DNA from 3 places in the Oleiphilus sp. HI0067 genome. Region 1 is predicted to be linked to each of the others. Evidence: predicted binding sites of a transcription regulator. Region 1 holds the regulator's gene; each other region holds the start of a gene.
The links. The regulator PhoB, encoded in region 1, activates phosphate uptake and scavenging genes when phosphate is short. The targets are predictions, from matches to a motif close to TGTCATANNNNTGTCANA.
Positions count from the first base shown of each region.

Region 1 (5,701 bases):
TCTCGGACTTATTCCGGGAGTAAATGCCTTAGTAGCCATTATTTGGATTGTGTTTTCAGGTTGGATGATGGCGATTCAATATGTGGATTACCCTGCCGACAACAATCGCATGTCATTTCCAGACTTACGAAAATTCCTAGCAAAAGACCGAGCCAGCGCATTGGGCTTCGGCTTATGCACTTTTGGCTTAACCCTCGTTCCAATCATCAATTTAGTAGTACTGCCAGCCGCAGTATGTGGTGGCGTTGTGTATTGGCTGAAACAACGAGATGCTTATAAGGCTTAATCTTTAGGCACGACGACACGCTGATTGGGGAAGTGACAGGTAAACGTACTTCCCTGATCAATCCCGCTTTGTACTTCCAAGTTCGCACCATGGTTGATCAACACGTGTTTTACGATGGCAAGCCCTAAACCAGAGCCTCCAGTATTAGAGTTTCGGCTAGGGTCGGCGCGATAGAAACGCTCCGTTAAACGTGGGATATGAATCGGGTCAAAACCACACCCCGTATCCGTCACTGACAAGTGGCAACCACCATGATCTTGCCACCAGCGGATGACGACAGAGCCTTTTGCTGGCGTATATTTCACGGCATTAAACACGATATTTGAAATCGCAGATCGTAATTGATTCTCAACACCAAAAATATTGGCATTTGAAACAATATCGAGCGAAATTTGATGTTCATTATCCGCACTGAACAGCTCTGCATCATGAAGTACGCTCTCGAGCAATGGCACAATCAATACTTCTTTTTCAGCATGAACGCGATCTTGTGCTTCAAATTTCTCTAACACCAATAAGTCATTAATGATCGCTTCCAAGCGATTCGTTTGTCCTTCCATCGACATTAGGGCTCGATGCCATTTTTCAGGAGCCTCTTCACTATCAATCAGCGTTTCGAGATAACCGCGAATCACAGTTAATGGTGTACGTAGCTCATGCGAGACGTTACTGACAAAGTCACGTCGCATTTGTTCTAAATGATGTAGGCGCGTGACGTCTTGCGCCAAGATCAAACGTTCCTGTTTACCGAACAAAGTAATGTGAATACGAATAATGAGATTGGGATCAGTCGGGGATGTGATTTCTAAAGCGTCATCATATTTCTTTGCGTCAAAATAGGCTTTAAATTCAGGATCTCTTACTAAATTTGTAACAAGTTGAGCCTGATCTTTATCATCATCAAAGCCAAATAATCGCGTTGCGGCTTCATTCCACCAATCCATTTGCCCCATTTCGTTGGTCATCACAACGGCATCTTTCAGAGCATTCGCCGAATTACGAACACGCTTAATCATTTTGCTTAAGCGCTTACGTGCCTTTTTATTTTGCAATTGGGTGTAATACAAACCTTCAAAAAGGTCTCCCCATAAACCATAACTTTCAGGCACTTCTTTTGGCTTTTTAGTTGGATAGAGCCAAGCATGTAAACGAAGTGCTTGTCGCACCATCCACAAGCTATAGCTCGCAAAGAACACCAGAAGACTAGGAAGGAGAAGGTCCGTGATTAAGCCGAGTAAAACAGCTAGCACAAATGCCCACACTAAATAGCGGACATGTGCAGACGCGCGTTTATGCATTCGCTTTGCTTCCTTTAAACTCGCACAAAATAGATAAGGCTATATTAGCCAATTAATGCGCCGTTTTGGTAGAAAAACGATAACCGGTACCTCGAACAGTTTGAACTAAGGCTTCATGGCGTTTGCCGATCGCTTTGCGCAAACGACGAATGTGTACATCAACAGTGCGTTCTTCCACATACACATTACCACCCCAAACGAGGTCCAATAGCTGCGCTCGCGTGTAGACGCGATCTTGGTGTGTCATGAAAAACTGCAGGAGTTTATATTCTGTTGGCCCCATCGAAAGCGTTTCACCTTCTGAGCTAACACGGTGACAGACTGGATCGAGCTCTAAGCCATCAATATTAATCGCAGACTCTAACCCTTGTGGATTAGCTCGACGCAGCACCGCTTTTAACCTAGCCACTAACTCACGTGGAGAAAAAGGCTTAGTAATGTAATCATCCGCTCCGACTTCCAAGCCTTGAATCTTATTGTCTTCTTCGACTTTCGCAGTGATCATAATGATTGGAATTTCAGAAGTGCTTTCGTCACGCTTCAAACGTCGGGCAAACTCTACACCGCTCGTTTCCGGCAACATCCAGTCTAATAAGATCATATCGGGGCGATCGTCTAGCACAATGCTGTGAGCGTCACGGGCATTACTCGCTTCAAAACAGGTATACCCTGCCATCTCTAAAGCTACTGCGATCATTTCGCGGATGGATGACTCGTCATCCACAATAAGGATTTTCTTATCTGCCATGTCTTACACTCTCATTATGCTCAATCACATCTGAGCAAATACCTACTCGTCGCGGTATTAGAAAGGAGGTTTGTTACAAGTATATGACAGGAAAAGCGCTTAAACGTTCATCAAGTCGCATAATCAAGTGCGATACCAACAAAAATGGCAAAACCCACCCAGTTATTGTTCAAAAATGCACGTAAACAATCGTCTTTATAACGTAAACGTATCAAATGTTGTTGGTATACCAACAGCACTGACGCGACGACAATGGACAAGAAATAGAAGCTTCCGAGATTTAACTGCTCGCCCAGCAAGCACATCGCAAGCACAAACAACACTTGAAGGCTCGCGATAATCGATCGGTCTGCATTACCGAACAGAATCGCTGTGGATTTCACTCCAATTTTCAGATCATCCTCACGATCCATCATCGCGTAAATTGTGTCGTAAGCGACAGTCCATAACAGCGTTGCTGTAAAAATTATCCAAGCAAGAGCCGGCACCTTTTCGATGACTGCTGCAAATGCCATAGGAATGGACCACGCAAACGCAGCACCAAGAAAGACTTGCGGCAAGAAGGTGTAACGCTTCATGAAAGGATAAATACACGCGAGGGCCAATGCACCAAAGGACCAAACAATCGCACTAGTGTTTAAACAAAGAACCAATAGCAAGGCTGAAAAACATAAGACGACGAAAAATATGATGGCATCTTTTAAACTCAACTCACCAGCAGCTAGAGGCCTAGCTTTAGTGCGCTCAACGTGGCCATCAATATTGCGATCTGCAATATCATTAATCACACAGCCTGCAGCGCGCATTGCGATCGCTCCAGAAACAAATACAAACAAATGAAGCGCTGAAGGCAAACCATCACTCGCAATCCATAAAGCCCACATAGCAGGCCATAACACTAAGAATGTACCAATGGGCTTATCAAACCGCGCCAAGCGCCATAATGCTGCCGGTTTACCTTCGAGTAGACCAGCTTGGGTCAGAACTTCTTTAAATTTATATCTTAGATTCAACATAGCTTAAGAGTGATGAATAACTGAGGTATGAAACTTTTCTGCCACTAGTAAGGGCTTGTTGTGTAAGCGAAACACAGAGCGCCGAGCGTAAGTTGGCTGATTACCCCCAGATGTTCTTGTTAGCTGAATAGCTTCGCGCTTCATTGACCGCGAGGCAAATAAAAATGCTCCCAAAGGTTTTGAGCCCAGGCACTTTAACTGCCGCTCTTTACCAACCAGTGAATGCAATGGAATAACACTTCTAGCACTAACCCAAACCTTGTCGTGGCAAAGTAAATCAACCTCGCGAATCAAAGCGTAGCGCCCTATCGACAGATTCAAAGCTCTTCTCTCACTCATTGTTGGTTTCGCGTATTGCTGCGCCTTTACACGGACTTTAAAACTTCCGTTTGATGCTTGCTGCAATCGCTTTGTTAACGATCCAGCATCGAGTACCCACGATTGCCAAACCCGAGGAATAAAAGAAGAAGGTACACGCCGGTAGGAATGCCAATGAAAATGTTCGGTTTGCAATTTACACCTTGCTGATAGCAGAAGAAATGAGCACATTTTTATGGGCACTCACTAGGTCAGCGCAAAGTATAACGAAGGCCGCTTATATAAACCACGGATCTGATCAGCCATTGAGAGACTCGGAGATATCCGATACATTAGCCGACCATTGAATTCCTTCCAACAGAAACAAAGAGGAACACCATGAAAAAATGGCTTTGTGTAGTATGCGGCCTTATTTACGATGAAGCTGAAGGTTGGCCTGACGACAACATCCCACCAGGTACAAAATGGGAAGATGTGCCAGACGATTGGGAATGTCCTGATTGCGGTGTCGGCAAAGAAGACTTCGAAATGGTAGAAGCTTAATGAGCCAAGCGATCATCATTATTGGTTCTGGAATGGCGGGCTATGCAGTAGCCCGCGAATTTCGAAAACTTAATTCTGAAACTCCTCTGTTAATGATTACCCAAGACGATGGCAGCGCATATTCTAAACCGATGCTGTCAACGGGATTCACCAAAAATAAAGACGCAGAAGCATTAGTAATGTCTAATGCTGTGCAAATGTCAGAACAGTTAAATATGTCAATACGCACACAAACAAGTGTGCAAAATATCGACACTGAAAAACAAACAATCCTCGTTGATAATGAGACGATCGAATACAGCAAGCTCGTATTAGCGACGGGCGCAAGTCCATTCAAACTGAAGTTTGTTAAACCTGAGAGTGACCGCATTTTCTCGATCAATGATCTTGATGATTACCGCGCATTCCGCACAGCTAGCCAAGGCAAAAAGCATGTCGCAATTGTCGGAACAGGTTTGATCGGTTGTGAATACGCGAACGATCTTTTGAATGGCGAATATGAAGTGTCATTGATCGGCTTAAGCCAACATGTTTTAGATACCATGCTGCCGCCAGAAGCATCAGAATGTGTTACAAAAAGCTTGAGTGATGCCGGCGCGAACTTCTACTTTGAGCGAAGCGTTGTTGATATCCAAGAAACTGTTGATGGCGTAATAGTGGAGCTCGACAACGGTGAAAAAATCTCAGCCGATATAGCGATTAGTGCGATTGGTTTAGCACCAAATACTAAGCTGGCTTCTGAGAGCGGCATCGAGACTAATAAAGGCATTACGTGCGATCGTAGTTTGGAAACGTCCGCTAAGAACGTCTACACACTGGGCGATTGTGCAGAAGTCGATGGCATGGTTATGCTCTATGTTTTGCCGATGATGGCATGTGCTCGAGCGCTTGCCAGCACACTCAATGACGAACCGAAGCTTGTGAGTTATGGTGTAATGCCGGTGGCAGTTAAAACACCTGCCTGCCCTGTCGTTGTTCTTCCTGCATCAAATGAAAATGGCACTTGGGATATCGAATCAGACGGGTTCAATACCACAGCGTTGTTTAAGTCGGATCAAGGCGAGCTTCTTGGCTTCGCATTAACCGGCGATGCGACGAAACAAAAGCAGGTTTTAGCAAAGCAAGTTCAAGCTATCCACCCAGAATAATAGTAAGAAGTACATATCTATGAGCGACGTTCTTCAACAGTTGATTGATGTCTTAAAACTGGAACAAATCGACGATTCTCATTTTCAAGGCGCAAGCGAAGATCTAGGTTTTCCTAATGTCTTTGGCGGCCAAGTTTGCGGCCAAGCGATGATGGCAGCCTATCAATCTGTTGAAGATCGCATCGCACATTCTATGCATGGATACTTTCTGCGCGCAGGAGATCCAAACTTACCTATTCAATACGAAGTGCAATCTCTCCGGGATGGTGGCAGTTTTTCTGCTCGTCGCGTAATTGCGCGTCAACATGACAAAGAGATCTTTACCCTTAATGCATCATTTCAAG
Region 1 covers NZ_LWFI01001000.1:25,158-30,858, forward strand. Annotated here, with positions in the region: gene cysZ (sulfate transporter CysZ) at 1-286, shown strand, start outside; gene phoR (phosphate regulon sensor histidine kinase PhoR) at 283-1,584, opposite strand; gene phoB (phosphate regulon transcriptional regulator PhoB) at 1,637-2,332, opposite strand; gene ubiA (4-hydroxybenzoate octaprenyltransferase) at 2,443-3,348, opposite strand; gene A3739_RS31450 (chorismate lyase) at 3,352-3,897, opposite strand; gene A3739_RS13145 (rubredoxin) at 4,045-4,209, shown strand; gene A3739_RS13150 (NAD(P)/FAD-dependent oxidoreductase) at 4,209-5,357, shown strand; gene A3739_RS13155 (acyl-CoA thioesterase II) at 5,377-5,701, shown strand, end outside.

Region 2 (5,701 bases), on a different contig from region 1:
TATTTGCCAAGCCACCGGCGAGATTTCCGACAAGCGTTTTAACCTAATTGAACCGCTACTTTTCAAAATTAAGGAGGAGCTACAAAAATTCGACGGTGAAGGCATCATCAAATTAAGCAGCCTCAAGATTAAACATGTAAATTGCATCGGCGATATGATCGACCGCATTCCTAAAAAACATGACTATATTGACGAAGCTGTAGACGCGCTGGAACGAAGCAAAACCACTTTGTTGCTCTAATTTGCCTCTAAGTTCTTAAACTACTCGTTACAAAATATAATTGCTCTAAAGCTCTCCTCCACTCATACTATTGCTGACGATGGAGGTTCAGATGGAAGATAAACGCAAAGCTAATGCACTTAAGGTGCTGAGAAAAAACTACACTATTGTGGGCGATGGCGTTGCGCATCGAAAAATGGACGAAGCCTTTGAAGATAACTCTTCTCTTTTACGGTCAGTAAGAGACCTTATTTCCGCTCGCAATAAGAAAAAAGATTGCAACCAAGAGTCCTCGTATCACCAAGCTTAGGATAGAATCATATGACGGCTGATGGAATAGCCTTTGTCCTCATCGTTGCGTCTTGTGCCGGTTACGTTTTCATATCCACTACATTTAAATTCAAGTATCAGGCCGCTAGAAAGACAGGGCAACACCTTTATCTTATGTCTCTTTCTTGGGGCATATTCTTTTCAATCGTCGCATATTCTTTCGCGCGCCTTATCCAAAACCTGAGTTGCGCTGACTGCCACACTGGACTTTTGTTCGAGCAAAATCTATTTCAATCTCTTCTCCACTTTACAATTTGGCAGGCTCTTATAACTGGCTTGTTTATCGTAGGTCAAAACATCAGAACCGACAGAGCTAGCGCATTGTACGACGTGTTTCAGAAAGACGATCTTAGCAAAACCATCCTAACTTCGATGATCGAAGAAAAACCACTGCAAGTTACTCTAGATAATCGAAAAGCGTATGTAGGCTATGTGCTCGATACAGTTGAGCCAATGACTGAGTCTAGCTATTTAACTATCCTCCCTATGATGAGTGGCTATAGAGACTCGGAAACGTTGGAGCTAACACTCTCTAATGACTATTTTTCGTCAATTGAGGACTTTGAAACAGCAGGCAGAGAAAACCCTGATGACTTCGGTATCGTGTTACCCAGATCCAAAATTGTCTCGTGCCACATCTTTAATCAATTTCTACATAACAACATTACTGACGCCAGAAACAATTCTGAGCAAGGGACTATTCAAGAATGAATTTTAAAGGGAAATCAATTAAGCACTGGCTGTTTATTACGAGCTGGGCTCTCGTACTCTACTTCGAAACTCTTTACTCAACTGAGATGATTAAAGAAATTTTCAACGTTTATATTTCCCATGTTTGGGGCGTGCTAATAGTCACTGTCGGTCTGATATCGCCCATGCACTCAGGTGTCTGGGATGTTAAAGCTTCAGAGCTTAGCTGGAAGAATGCTTTGTTTCCTGTTGCGGTTGTTATTGCCGTAATATTATTGATCTTCGCCTATATATTACTAGGTTTATCCGCTAGCGGGCCATGGTGGTTAATCCTCGTCACTACTATATCGTTCATTGCGGCATGCCTTCTACTGATGACTGCAGAAATCGCAATGCTGTCTCGCAAAGCCTCACTACCTCAAAACGGCATTACTCGTAACTGATGTAAACTGGTGCCATATTTGGTGCCAGTTTAGTTATATATGGCCTTTATTTATTTATAAAACATGTGTTTGATAGCTCTTTTCAGTAGAGGCCCCCGCTACCAAATAAAAAGGGTCGACAATAGTCGGCCTTTTTTTCGCCTATAAAAACATTTATCTCCATCCCTGTCTTATCGGATTAAACCTAAGCTTTGGTGAACTTCGTTCCGTCTTTAGTCGTACTCTTAAGGCTTAGTTTGTTGGAGAACTCGGGTGACAAATCATTCTACGACCATCAATCAACGAGAAATCGCGCACTTCCATCAACTTGCAGAAACCTGGTGGGATGCAGAAGGTCCATTTTGGCCGCTTCATCGATTAAACAGGCTTCGGGTTGACTGGATTGTCGAGCAACTCTGCGCTCAATCCGAAATGGCAAACTCCCTGAAGCCTTTATCTGGTCTATCTGTTTTAGATGTTGGCTGTGGCGGCGGAATATTGAGCGAATCTTTGGCGCGTTTGGGCGCTAGGGTTACAGGCATCGATGTCGTAGAAAAGAATATTGCCATTGCGCAAACACATGCAGAACAACAGCAGCTTGATATTGAATATCGTCTTATTTCAGTTGAAGAGCTACGAAACGAAGGTGTTCAGTACGATGTTGTATTCAACATGGAGGTTGTTGAGCATGTTGCCAATCTTCCCTTGTTTATGGCGTCATGCCATGAACTTGTAAAAGAGGGTGGTGCCACTTTTGTTGCCACCATTAATCGTAATTGGCTAGCTTGGTTTGTGACGGTATTTGGCGCCGAATATGTATTGCGATGGCTTCCAAAAGGAACGCATCATTATTCTATGCTCAGAAAACCTTCTGAGATTGAGGCGTTCCTTAACGCTGACGCTTTCGAGGTAGTTCGCAAAGCTGGTGTGCGCGTTAATCCTGTCAATCGATCGATGTCGATCATTGAATCGCTGGCGATCAACTATATGATTTACGCAGAAAAGCAGCGATGAAACTTAGCTATTTTTCTGCGCTGAACTCTGTACAGGTGTAGCGTCGACCTTCGAATCAGCTTCTGAAATAGAATGTGTCAGGCTTGCTTCTGGTATCTGCTCGTTTTGATTCATTTCTTTTTTGAAATTCTTGACGGCACTGCCCAAATCGCCACCCATATTGCGAAGCTTTTTTGTTCCAAATAGTAAGGCTACGATTGCTAAAATAATCAGTAACTGTGTTGGACTAATCCCCATTTTTCTTACCTACTCGAGTGATTCCAAAGCGACACATCCTATTTTTTAAACATGACATTTTTACTTCAGCGAGATGTATTTTTTTCGACGCGAGTCCGTACTTTGTTGTGGATGAATGCCTGTATTGTTTGCCGCTAAAACGTCATATTTTTTTCAAATAATTGTCACATCACACGGCTAGTTTCTTCGGCGTGAGTTTTTCGCAAACAAGATAAATCCATAAAATTTAGGATGTGATAATGAGTAAAGCGACGTTTGATCCGCGCAAGTTTAACAAGAGTTCCAATGCGCCTTTTTCAGAGGTAATGGAAGCGAATTTTAACCGCAGAGCGGTTTTAAAAGGCGGTGTTGGGGGCATGGCTGCATTAGGCATGCTGTCTACATTTGGTTTGAGTGCTTGTAGCAGTAGCGATAGCCCTTCTGTCGGTGCTGATCAGAGTTCAGTGTCTTTGGGGTTTGAGTCTATTCCAGGTTCTCTCACTGATGCAGTGACCGTTGCTGCGGGTTATACCGCATCGGTACTAGCGCCTTGGGGCACGCCGCTTAACAATACTGCAAATGCTTGGCGTGATGACGGCACGAACACTGCTGAAGACCAAGCGAACTCAGTAGGTATGCACCACGATGGCATGCACTTCTTCCCATTAAACGACGAAGAGACAGATGGCTTGTTGTGTATCAACCACGAATATATCGACCAAAATGCACTTCACCCTGCTGGTGCAACACGTGACGCGATTACCGGTATGCGCACAGATGTTGAAGAAGTACGCAAAGAAATCAACGCACACGGTGTTTCTGTTATCCGTATTCGTTTAACTGGTGATACTTGGTCTGTTGTCGACAATGACTCATATAATCGTCGTTTTACGGGTGCGACAGAAATGCGCATCTCGGGGCCTGTTACTCAAGATCCTTCAGTGCTAGTGACGCCATATTCACAAGCGGGGGACCGTGTTCGTGGAACATTGAATAACTGTGGCAATGGCTATACTCCTTGGGGAACCTATCTCACATGTGAAGAAAACTGGCCTGGTTATTTTGTTAATACCGGTACGCGCAGCACAGCGGATGAACGTCTTGGTGTAGACGATGACGATACGCGCTACGGTTGGGATGATGTAAAAGGTGACGGCTCTGAAGTCGCCGATGAGTTCACGCGTTTTGACGCGACGCCATCTGGCTCAGGTCCAACAACGGATTACCGTAACGAGCCAAATGGCCACGGTTATATTGTTGAAATCGACCCATACGACAACACAAGCATGGCGGTTAAACGCACTGCACTAGGTCGCATTCGTCATGAAGGCTGTGTCTTCGGTAAGTTAACCGTTGGACAACCCGTTGTATTTTATACAGGTCATGATGGGCGCTTTGAATATATGTATAAGTTCGTATCCACCGCACTTTGGGATGCAGCAGATGCATCGCCAAGCGATCGTTTAGCCACAGGTGCGAAGTACATGGATGAGGGCACGCTGTATGTTATGCGCTTTAATGACGACAACACTGGTGAGTGGATCCCTCTAGTATTGAGCACGGCGTTATCAGACAACTATATTGCAGATAACAGCCTAACGGCTGGCTCAACCTTGGGCGATATGTTCTCTTCTCTTGGTGAATTGATTCTTAACACTCCAGGAGCGGCGGATGCCGTGGGCGCAACCCCAATGGACCGTCCAGAATGGTGTGCAGTCGATCCAATTACAGGTAGTGTTTATCTCACTCTCACTAACAATACGCGCCGTGATGCGACAACAGGGACAAACCCAGCTAATCCACGTTTAGACAATAAGTATGGCCATATTCTTCGTTGGGATGAGAGTGCAGAACCAACTGCATTTGAATGGGATATCTTTGTATTTGGCGCACCATCTTCGGGCGTTGATGCAGCGAGCTACAATAATTCTGGTCTGACTGAGATGAATCAGTTCGCAAGCCCTGACGGCCTGTTGTTTGATAACCGCGGCATTATGTGGATTCAAACCGATAATGGTGCAGACGAAGTTGAAAACTATACCAACGACCAAATGCTCGCTGTTATTCCATCTAAGTTACGTGTTGATGGTGAACAGCAGGTGATTTCGGCAGAGAATCAAGATGCATTACGTCGTTTCTTTGTTGGTCCGAATGGTTGTGAAGTGACAGGGCTTGCGATTGCGAGTGATAATTCAAGTTTCTTTGCGAATATTCAGCACCCAGGCAACTGGCCATATGCGGTTGATGCAACAACTGAAACTCCATCAGGTACGAGCATTCGCCCTCGCGCAGCGACAGTTGTATTCCGTAAAACAGACGGTGGTGCAATCGGTGTTTAGTCGGCAATAAGTTTGCCCCTTAAAGCAGCTCCTTCGGGAGCTGTTTTTCTATGCATATAAAATCCATTTTTGATTGCATTCATTTCGAAAAGATTTAATAGAATTAGCTTCTATATTTATCTCCTTCATCAGACGTTTACTGATGAACTTTTAACCTTGTTTTTAAAACCTTCCCAAACAACAAAACTAACGAGAAGTGTAACAAAAACACACAAATCTTGAGCAAATTAAATAATTTGAATTTGTCTAATAATTTCAATGCTTTATAGCGAATAGATTTTATCTTTTCTTGTTTCTACTGTGATATTCATCACGGTTATTTGCCGCCTCCTTGAGACCGCGCGTATCAATACTACTTTCATGAAAAGTTATTTGTAAAAAAACAAAGCTTTAGAGTTTGTCGTTGAATACAACTCGAAATCGAGTTGTGATCTGAATGTTTGGAGAAGAGCGCAATGTCTGATATCCCT
Region 2 covers NZ_LWFI01000889.1:6,898-12,598, forward strand. Annotated here, with positions in the region: gene A3739_RS10105 (hypothetical protein) at 1-241, shown strand, start outside; gene A3739_RS10110 (hypothetical protein) at 333-530, shown strand; gene A3739_RS28750 (hypothetical protein) at 872-1,261, shown strand; gene A3739_RS10120 (hypothetical protein) at 1,258-1,683, shown strand; gene ubiG (bifunctional 2-polyprenyl-6-hydroxyphenol methylase/3-demethylubiquinol 3-O-methyltransferase UbiG) at 1,936-2,676, shown strand; gene tatA (twin-arginine translocase TatA/TatE family subunit) at 2,680-2,913, opposite strand; gene A3739_RS10135 (PhoX family phosphatase) at 3,153-5,231, shown strand; partial or broken gene A3739_RS10140 (cadherin-like domain-containing protein) at 5,687-5,701, shown strand, end outside.
Region 2: the regulator PhoB is predicted to act here: its motif matches at 3,065-3,082, upstream of A3739_RS10135 (PhoX family phosphatase).

Region 3 (5,701 bases), on a different contig from region 1:
TTTATTGGATTTCTTACAAAACAAAACTTGTCTCTTTACCTCTTTTTAGTACTCTTCCTATTCAAATTCGTTATCAATCAAGTTAAGGAGCTATGATGCAATTTCTTCATACCATGATTCGTGTAAGTGATGTCGATGCGTCACTGAAATTCTTCTGTGATGGTCTTGGGCTCATCGAAATGCGTCGTTATGAGAGCGAAGCAGGGCGCTTTACACTGATTTATTTAGCGGCTCCCGATGATGAAGAACGAGCGCATGCAGTCAAAGCTCCAGAGCTAGAGCTAACCTATAACTGGGACCCAGAAGAATACAGCGGTGGTCGAAACTTTGGACACGTGGCGTATCGTGTCGATGATATTTACGCGACCTGTCAGCACCTAGCGGATATGGGAGTGACCATTAATCGTCCACCTCGTGATGGCCATATGGCTTTCATTCGCTCACCTGACGGAATTAGTGTTGAATTGCTTCAAAAAGGTGGTTCGCTAGAGCCTCAAGAACCATGGGTGAGCATGGAGAATATAGGGGAATGGTAGTTGGTTGAGTTTTAGGTTTTGTCCTAATAGCCAACTATTTTGAGTTTGATTTCTTTGGCTAGGCTTCTCTAGGTTTTGACCTAAAGGTTGAGTTAAGGGCTTATCCTAAGCCCCGGCTTAGGCATTTTCTCCCTGTATATAAATAGCTTCTGTAATAGTAGTTCTGTGTAGTTAATTTATTATTCGATTTTCTTACTACTATTCTTGTCGGCGGCGGCCGACAGCGCCTCTGCATTTTTAGGTTTCGACCTAAAGGTCGAGTTAAGGGACTTGTGCTGACAAGCCCCTTAACAATCCTAATCAGCCCCACTGACATGCCCTTTGGGGTCATTCGTTGCTCAAAAATAAACAGCGTCTGCGGGACTCGCCTTCGGCTCAAACAATCCTCGACGAATTCCTGTTTATTTTATCCAGTCACGAATGTACCCGCAGGGCCGAAGAGCAGGTACGCATTTCTTTGGTTCTTTCTTGTGCGAGCAAGAAAGAACATAAAAAGATTAGAAGCGATTAATCTCGAATCAACGAAAGATTTTGTAAGGCAGAACCAAATGCAGAAGTGGCTTTTTGGCCAAAACCGAAACAAATCATAAAATAGGCCAATCCGCAGCATCGGTATAATCCAATCGATGATTCTCATCGCTATCCGTCCATTTCGCTATGAACTCTCCATTGGGATCATACATTTGCGTTTGTTTTTTTAAGTTGAACTGGCGGCCTCCTCTTGGATCAGCACCAACGCCCGCAATATATTGCCAATTCCCCCAGTTTGAAGCGGGATCGTAATCGATCAGTTGTTGCTCGAAGTAAGACGCGCCACATCGCCAATCTAAACCCAATTCATTTATTAACGCGGATGCGACAATTTGTCTCCCACGATTGCTCATGTATCCCGTCGCGTTTAGTTGCCGCATACAGGCGTTGACGATTGGATAGGGTGTATTGCCTGCGCACCATTGCTTGAAGCGTTGAGGATAAAAAGTGCCTCTAAGCTTTCGTTTCTCTTGATCGAATAAACCATCGACTAAAAACACGCGCTTGTTGAAGGCGCGTGCATACCATTGAAAGTATTCCCGCCACAGCAACTCGAACATCAGCCACCCGTTATCTTCATTTTCACCATGAACAACTTGGAATTCTTTGAGTGCTTGCGCTGCTTGTTTAACGGATAAGGTGCCATTGGCTAGCCAGAACGACCATTTCGATGAGTTCTCCCAACCATCGAAGGCGTTTCTTGTTTGCTTGTATGTGTTTGCAGCCTTGCTAGAAAAATAGTCATGCAAGTGATCGAGTGCAGCATCTTCCCCGCCTCGCGCAATCGGCTGTTTGTTCAACACCCAAGGGTCGAGAATCAATCGATCAAAATTGAAGGCCAGCAGCGATAGGCTTGGTGGTAACGATCGAATCTCACCATTAGGAACTCGGACGTTTAATCGCTCGGCCAAACGTCTGAATTTACTGAAGGTCGCCGGAAAACTATCTGCCTGAAATTCGATTTCTGCTGCACTAAATAGACACCGTGTCTCTACGCTAATCATATTCACATCAGGCAGCATGGATTTTAGCTGTGCCCACGATTGCGATTCATTAAACGCGACGGGTGTTGAGCGATACACGTGAGTAATTGGAAGATTGGAGCAGATAGACTCGATCGAAGGAATTGGTCTAGCTAAGAAAACATTTAGCGTTTGACCAAGCTCTTTCAAACGGTCATGCATAATGAGCAGTGATTCGGCCAAGAATTGGCGCCGATGAATGCCCAGCGGCTGGCAGCCATATATGTCTCTTTTCAGTTCGCTTGGATCTACGAAATAACAAAATATAAGTTCTTGGCACTCATTTGCCGCACGTTCAATCAAGGGATTGTCGTGTAATCTGAGATCTTCACTTAACCAAACTAACCCAGTCGCGTTCGTCATTTCTACTCCTTTGCTTTGCGTCAAGATATACGTTAGGTAAACAAAATTGGCTTTGCGTTGATGTGACATCTGTAGAAATAAAACTGACAAAAAAGCTTAAAACAATTGCCACTTAAGTGTCATTCATCGGTTTTAGTGTGTTGATCAAATCTCTCGAATCTGAGGTTTGTTAATCAGCTAGGAGCTATCGATATGACACAAGAAAATAACATTGAAAACGTAGTAGCAGGTTTCCAAGATCCTGATGATCTTTCTTCAAATCCATCTGACAACCGTCCGTTTGCTTCAGTTCTTGATGCATATGTGAGTCGTCGAAAAGTTGTTGCTGGTACGCTTGCTGGTTCTACTGCAGCATTTTTGGCGCCAGCTGCACAAGCCGGTTGGGGCTGGCAAAAACCAAAGAAAAACCAAGAATTGGTCGGCTTTAGACCAGTAGAAATCGCGGATGTTATTGATACAACGATGCCTACGATTTCAAAAGACTATGAGTATCAAGTTTTGATTCCTTGGGGTACACCGATCGAACCAGGTGCTACATCAGCCTATGAGGGTGACCCTAATTCACGTCCAAGTTCAAAAGAAGCAGCACTTCAGACAGGTCTTGGTCACGATGGTATGTGGTTCTTCCCAATGGATTTCAAACGAGCGAGCCGTTACGGAAAGCATTACCCTATGCGTAACGATGCGGGAATGCTGTGTATTAATCACGAGTACGGAACGAATACGCACGCATTAGGGAAAGATCTTCCAGAGAACTTGGAAGATGTGCGTTTGTCGCAGAATATACATGGCGTTTCTGTCTTGAAGATTAAGCGCAATTGGAGAGGCCAATGGCGCACAGTTAAAAGCAAAAATACGCGCCGTATTACCGTTAATACGCCAGTGCAGTTCTCTGGGCCAGCGGCGGATTCTCCATTATTACAAAACCCAGCAGGTAATATTGCACTTGGCACTGTGAACAACTGTGGTGCCGGGTACACGCCATGGGGTACGTATCTGACTTGTGAAGAAAACTTCAATGGTTACTTTGGCTCTATCAGTGAAGTGACACCAACAGAAGAACGAGCGCGTTATGGTTTTAATCAATTTGGTTTTGGTTATGCATGGTACGCATTTGATAAGCGTTTTGATTTGAATGACGAAGACTACGTGAATGAGGCAAATCGCTTTGGTTGGATTGTTGAGATCGATCCATTCGATGGCACGCAAAAACCTGTTAAGCGCACTGCACTTGGTCGTTTCAAGCACGAAGCTATTGCGATTAAAGAGCTAGATGACGGTCGCGTTGCTTGTTACATGGGCGATGACCAACGCTTCGATTATTGCTACAAGTTTGAGTCATCGATGGCATGGGAACATGCAATTGCTGATGGCAAGAGCCCGCTAGACGAAGGTACTTTGTATGTTGCTCGTTTTAACGAGGATGGCTCTGGGGACTGGTTAGAATTGTCTATGGATGTTCCAGCTCTAGCGGCTCGTTTTAATGATATGGCTGAGTTGTTAATCAACACGCGCATTGCGGCAGATATTGTTGGTGCAACGCCTATGGATCGTCCAGAGTGGACGACGATAGGCAAAAATGGAGAGGTCTTCTGGACGCTCACTAATAACTCTCGTCGAACTGAACCAAACGCGGCAAACCCTGAAGCACCAAACTCTAATGGCCATATTATTCGTACGACGGACAATGGTTCCGGTAGTTTCTCTTGGGATATTTATATTCTTGCTTCAGATACTGTGAATGAAGAGATTGCATTCTCATCTCCAGATGCAGCATATGCGGATGAAGATGGTCGTTTATTTATCGGCACAGATGGAGGTCAGCCACAAGGTTTGCAGGATCAGTTGACAATCTTTGATACAACTAAGGACCTCGATGATGGGGAAATTCCTCAGCCAAAACGTCTTTTGGTTGGAGTAAATAGTGATGAAATTACAGGCTTTACTCTAACGCCTGATCGTCGAACTGCTTTCGTAAACATACAGCACCCAGGAAATGGTGATCCAAGTTCTACGAACTTCCCTGCGCCAACAGGTAGTGGGTTAATACCACGTGACTGTACCTTAGTGATTACCCGCAAGGACGGCGGAATTATTGGTTCTTAATCAGGTATGAGTTACACGGATGTGCCCTCAAGGAAGAGGGCTTTTTGGCCGGATCTTTCAGTTTCGTCCTGATGGCCTTGTTAAGGGGCTTGTAATGACAAGACCCTTAACTATGTCCAGGCTACTCTCTCTTACTTCGCAATTTACTTTGATTCGTTCGCTCCGCCCGCTCAGTCTTTGGCAATAATCTTGAATAAAGCTTAATGCTCGTCATCCTGGATGGGGGATTGGCTGGCACTCTAACCCCCACTTCGTTAGTATCAAAACAAATCCAAAAGCTTCCTTATAGCGAAGACTAATTAGCCCATCCGAGCTTACTTTGGGTCTAATAAGAACAAATCAAGCGAGGTTCATCATGCAATTTCAGGATCAGGTAGTTATCGTCACAGGCGCGTCAGCAGGTGTAGGGGAGGAGTGTGCACGTCAATTCGCCAAGCAGGGCGCTAAGGTCGTGCTTGCTGCTCGCTCCAAAGACACCATCAAGTCTTTGGCTAAAGAGCTCGGCAATGGAGCGATTGCTGTACCAACCGATGTTGCTAAGCGTGAGGACTGTGAAAGTTTAATTGAACAGAGCGTTGCCGAATTCGGACGTATTGATGTGTTGGTAAACAATGCTGGTTTTCATGGCCGAGGAGATGTCGCCGAAGCAGGTTTAGACGAAATGGATCAGACTATTGATATCAATCTTAAAGGACCTATTCGCCTCACGAAATTAGCTTTGCCATATTTACTCAAAGCACCTAGTGCGGCAGTGGTGAATGTTGCTTCGCTAGCAGGGCGCATTCCCTTAGAAGGAGAAGCGACTTACTCATGCAGTAAATTTGCACTTCGAGCCTTCTCATTAGCGCTAGCAGAAGAATTGAATGAAACTGCTGTGACTGTTTCTTTGGTTTCGCCAGGGCCGATTGACACAGGATTTATTATGGGGCATATCGAAGAAGTGCCTGATCTGGTTTTTTCTCAACCTATGAGTACCGCAGCTGAAATTGCCGAGGCAGTATTGGCTTGTGCGCAAGACGGAAAGCGCGAACGTTCGATACCCGGTTCTTCAGCGATTCTCACGACCTTTGGATATTTATTTCCGGGAATTCGCAGAGCACTTAAGCCTGCGTTGATGAAAAAAGGCGCGAAAGCAAAGCAGTT
Region 3 covers NZ_LWFI01001565.1:7,828-13,528, forward strand. Annotated here, with positions in the region: gene A3739_RS25540 (VOC family protein) at 96-536, shown strand; gene A3739_RS25545 (DASH family cryptochrome) at 1,121-2,452, opposite strand; gene A3739_RS25550 (PhoX family phosphatase) at 2,645-4,558, shown strand; gene A3739_RS25555 (SDR family oxidoreductase) at 4,914-5,701, shown strand, end outside.
Region 3: the regulator PhoB is predicted to act here: its motif matches at 2,559-2,576, upstream of A3739_RS25550 (PhoX family phosphatase).